Regions from separate parts of the Streptomyces sp. NPDC050619 genome, predicted to be linked through region 2. Evidence: riboswitches for the same ligand, from Rfam matches in the RefSeq annotation. Region 2 holds a riboswitch; the other holds the start of a gene.
What was found. A riboswitch is a leader RNA that binds a small molecule or an ion and turns the genes downstream of it on or off. The one in region 2 is predicted to bind glycine.

Region 1 (2,451 bases), on a different contig from region 2:
CGCGCCCCACGAAGTCGCCCTCCTTCTCGAACTTCACGACCCGGCCGAGGCCGGCGTCGAAGGGGGTCAGCGAGGTCGAGAGCTCGTGCCCGTACAGCGGCATGCCCGCCTCCAGGCGCAGCGTGTCCCGGCAGGACAGCCCGCAGGGCACCAGGCCGACGCCCTTGCCGGCCTCGGTCAGGGCCTGCCAGAGCTCGACGGCGTGCTCCGGCTTCACGAACAGCTCGAAGCCGTCCTCACCGGTGTAGCCGGTGCGCGCGATCAGGGCCGGGACGCCGGCGACCGTGCCGGGCAGGCCGGCGTAGTACTTCAGGCCGTCGAGGTCGGCGTCGGTGAGGGACTTCAGCACGCCAGGGGACTCCGGACCCTGCACGGCGATCAGCGCGTACGCGTCCCGGTCGTCACGCACCTCGGCGTCGAAGCCGGACGAACGCTCCACGAGCGCGTCCAGCACCACCTGGGCGTTGGAGGCGTTGGCGACGACCATGTAGTGAGAAGACCCGGCCCCGGTGTCGGCCAGCCGGTAGACGATCAGGTCGTCGAGGATGCCGCCGTCTTCGCGGCAGATCATGGTGTAGCGGGCGCGGCCGACGCCGACGGAGGCGATGTTGCCCACGAGCGCGAAGTTCAAAAGGACGGCCGCTTCCGGCCCGGTCACGGTGATCTCGCCCATGTGCGAGAGGTCGAAGAGCCCGGCCTTGGTCCGCACGGCGTTGTGCTCGTCGCGCTCTGAGCCGTAGCGCAGGGGCATGTCCCAGCCGGCGAAGTCGGTCATCGTCGCGCCGAGCGCGCGATGCAGAGCATCGAGTGCGGTACGACGCTTGTCGGGGGGTGCTGTACTGCTCATCGGACGGTCGTCTCCCAAGGCATGACGGCGAGGTCGTTCCTCCCCATCTGTCATCGGAACCTGAGAGGTTCGTCACGACCCCGCCAAGCGGTGGTCCTGACTTGCACCTTGGGTGGGGCCACTGTCGCAGGGGCCCGCTTTTCAGATGTGCCTCGCCCGCGCGGTAACGGTGCCTGAGAGATTCAAGGGAGGGACTTGCTCCTTCGGCGCCCCAGCGAAGCACTGCTGGGGACTCTCCCGCGCGGATTCAAACGGCCGGTATGCAGTTGGCGGGCACATCATCGCACGCATCGGTCGGACGCGGCAGGCCGCATCTTGTAACCGGCTTGTGGCAGGACGCATACGAAAACGCGAGGCACCGCGCATTACCTTCTCTTTACACTCGACGGGGAGGGGATCTCGTGACCCATCCCCAGGGGAGGACGATCACGGTGAACAGGACCACGGCGTACGCGACCACCTCGGCACTGGCGGCGCTGCCCGGACAGCCGACGGCCCCGGCCAGGGAGGCCTGCGGCCCGCTCACCGCACCCGTCGTCCGCGACCTTCGCGAGCGCGACGGCCACAGCCCGCACGCACTGCTCTTCGGCCCCAAGGACCTCGTCGTGATCACCGGTCTGCCCGGCAGCGGCAAGTCCACGCTGATGCGGCGCACCGTCAAGGGCCTGCGCATCGACTCGCAGGACGCCCGCGACCGTTGGGACACCCGGCTGGCCCGCTTCCTGCCGTACGGCGTCTACCGCCCGCTGGTCCGCCTCGCCCACTACGCCGGGCTGCGCCGCGCCCTGCGCTCCGGCGAGGGGGTCGTCGTGCACGACTGCGGTACGCAGGCCTGGGTGCGCGGCTGGCTGGCCCGCGAGGCCCGCCGCCGGGGCGGCACGCTGCATCTGCTGCTGCTCGACGTCGCCCCGGACACGGCGCTGGCCGGCCAGCGCGAGCGCGGGCGCGGCGTCTCGCGGTACGCGTTCCTGCGGCACCGGGGCGCGGCCGCCCGGCTGATCCGCTCCGTGGAGGAGGGCGAGCTGCCCCAGGGCTGCGGCTCGGCGGTGCTGATCGACCGGGACGCGGCGAACGTGTTGCGCCGGATCGGTTTCACGGGCTGACCCGTAGGCCCAGGCACCCGATAGCCTTTTCAGCCACAGCAAGCGGTTCTCGGCAGGCGGTAGGCAACAGATGGACTTCCCGGCGGATCTCCCCGCGGACTTCTCGGGGTTCCCGGCGCAGGCGCACCCCCACCCGCACGGCGGATGGCCCGGCAACGAGCTGGAGGAGGTGCTCTCCGCCTCCCTCGGCGTCCCCTCGGCCGGCGGGCGGATCATCGAGGTGCTCGGCCGCAGCTTCGTCTGGGTGCCCCTGCCCAACGGCGGCGGCCCGCACAGCGGCCCTCTCGACCTGCCCACGCTGGAGCTCGAGGGCCAGGCCTATGTGCCGGTGTTCAGCTCCGAGGAACAGTTCCGCCAGGTCGCCGGCGCGCACATGGCGTACACGATCGCACCCGCCCTGGAGTTCGCCCGCGGCCTGCCGCCCCAGGTGGGCATCGCCGTGAACCCGGAGGGCGTGGTCGGCATCCCGCTGCCGCCCGCGGCCGTCGCCGAGTTGTGCCG
Region 2 (2,451 bases):
CCATCGGCACACCGAACCGCTGCGTCGTCCCGACCGCGATGTCGGCGCCGAGCTCCCCGGGTGACGTCAGCAGCGTGAGCGCGAGCAGGTCCGCGGCGACGGTGACGAGGGCGCCGAGTTCGTGGGCCTGGTCGATGACCGGCTTGAGGTCGCGTACGGCACCGGAGGCGCCCGGGTACTGCAGGAGCACGCCGTTGATCTCACGCGCGGCGATCTCGGCCGGAATGCCGTCACTGAGGTCGGCCACCACGACGTCCACACCGGCCGGCTCGGCCCGGGTCTCGATCACGGCGATGGTCTGCGGCAGCGTGTCCGCGTCGACCAGGAAGAGGCCCTTCTTGTTCTTGCCCATGCGCCGCGACAGCGCCACGGCCTCGGCGGCGGCCGTGCCCTCGTCGAGCAGCGAGGCACCGGAGGTCGGCAGACCGGTCAGGTCGGCGACCATGGTCTGGAAGTTCAGCAGCGCCTCGAGCCGCCCCTGCGAGATCTCTGGCTGGTACGGCGTGTAGGCCGTGTACCAGGCCGGGTTCTCCATGACGTTGCGCAGGATGACCGGCGGGGTGAAGGTCCCGTAGTAGCCGAGCCCGATCATGGAGTCGAGAACCTGGTTGCGGTCCGCCAGCGACCTCAGCTCGGCCAGCACCTCGGCCTCGGTGCGCGCGCCCGGCAGGTCCAGCGCGTCGGCGTTCTTGATCACGTCCGGCACCGCGGCGGCGGTGAGCTCGTCGAGCGAGCCGTAGCCGACCTGCGCGAGCATCTTGGCCCGGGCCTCGTGGTCGGGACCGATGTGGCGCTGCTCGAACGGGATTCCCTGTTCGAGCTCGGAAAGCGGAATTCGTTGGGCTGTCATTGCGGAGGCCTCCTGGTCTGACACGACCTTCGAGGGGCACCACGGCGCGGGTACCCGGACGGCCTCCCCCTCTGTCATCTCAACCTGAGAGCTTCACCGGGCCACCCGAGGTGTCCCGGCTTTCACCGTCGGTGAGAGCGGAAGCCGTCGACGCCGTCGGCATCCGCCCTGCTTTCCAGAGTGACCTCGTCCGTGCGGTACGTGGGCCTGAGAGATTCCGGGGAGGATTTGCTCCTTCGGCGCCTCCGATGGTGTCTGGAGGACTCTCCCGCACAGGGTCAGCAGCCGCTCGCCAGCCTACCAGCGAGGGCAACGCCCGAACGTTCGAGTGGCCGCCTCCCCGAATGTGCTCTTTCGTAGTGCTTACGGATGCGTTGCGACCAAGTGGAGGGCCCGTGCAGACCGACATCGATCCGCGCAACCTGATCGGCCGCAAGGCTTTCGACCGCAGCGGCACCAAGATCGGCACCATCGACGAGGTCTACCTCGACGACGCGACCGGTCTGCCGGAGTGGGCAGCCATACGGACCGGCCTGTTCAGCAGGGACGCCTTCGTCCCCCTGGAGCCCAGCGAACTCGTCGAGGGCAGCCTGCACATCCCCTTCGACCGCGCCCTGATCAAGGACGCCCCCGACTTCGGCGTCGGCCGCCATCTCTCCCCGGAACAGGAACTCCAGCTCTACCACCACTACGGGCTGGACGTGGCCGCTCCTCCCTCGCTCCCGGACCACGACTTCGGCAAACTGGCGGGCACGGAGGACACCTGATCCGGCGCCTCCCCGGCGTCATCGGCGTCGTCGTCCTCGGCGATCTCGTCGGTCTCGGCGGGTCTTCGCAGCACCAACGGCAACGGCTCCGCCGGCTCCAGATCAGGATCGTCGATCCGAAAGGTCCGCACTCGCCCGGGCTCCGAATAGGGCGTCTCGAACCGCACGGTGACCCTCCCGAGCCCACTGCCCTGCACCCATCCGTGCCCATGCTCGGCATGCCGCACATCGTGCCCCGACGCCCACCGCCGTTCCACGGGCGCCTGCGGTTCCTCGACCGCCTCGCCCTCGCCCTCCTCCACCGGAACCGGAAGTTCCGCCCGCTCCTCCGCCGCCTGTGCGAACAGATCCTCCTGCGTGTAGTCGGCGAGCCCGCTGACGCCCACCCCCAGCAGCCGCACCCCACCCGTCGTGTCCACCGAGTCCAGCAGCCGCGCCGCCGCTTCCCGTACCACCCCCGGGTCGTCCGTGGGCCCGCGCAGGGTCTCGGAGCGGGTCAGCGTCGAGAAGTCGTACCTGCGCACCTTCAGCACGATGGTCCGCCCGGAGAGCCCGGCTCCGCGCAGCCGCCGCACACACCGGTCGGCCAGGCGCTGCACCTCCAGTCCGACCCGGACCCGGTCATGGATGTCCACGTCGTACGTGTCCTCGACCGACACCGACTTCGTCTCCCGCTCGGCCACCACAGGCCGCTCGTCGTGCGCCAGCGCCATGGCGTACAGCGCGTGCCCGTGGGCCTTCCCGAGCAGCCGTACGAGCTCGTCCTCGCCCGCCTCGGCGATCTCGTCGACCGTGGTGATCCCGGCCCGCCGCAGATGGTCGCCCGTCGCCGGT

Region 1: linked by a shared signal. The riboswitch ahead of gcvT (glycine cleavage system aminomethyltransferase GcvT) and the one ahead of gcvP (aminomethyl-transferring glycine dehydrogenase) in region 2 are both predicted to bind glycine.

Annotation. Positions count from the first base shown of each region.
Region 1 is NZ_JBFAIR010000035.1:69,078-71,528, forward strand. Features, by position in the region: gene gcvT (glycine cleavage system aminomethyltransferase GcvT) at 1-847, opposite strand, end outside; glycine riboswitch at 999-1,097, opposite strand; gene AB0I77_RS40870 (AAA family ATPase) at 1,279-1,950, shown strand; gene AB0I77_RS40875 (enhanced serine sensitivity protein SseB) at 2,021-2,451, shown strand, end outside.
Region 2 is NZ_JBFAIR010000061.1:9,424-11,874, reverse strand. Features, by position in the region: gene gcvP (aminomethyl-transferring glycine dehydrogenase) at 1-850, opposite strand, end outside; glycine riboswitch at 1,036-1,131, opposite strand; gene AB0I77_RS50040 (PRC-barrel domain-containing protein) at 1,246-1,617, shown strand; gene AB0I77_RS50035 (DNA polymerase IV) at 1,539-2,451, opposite strand, start outside.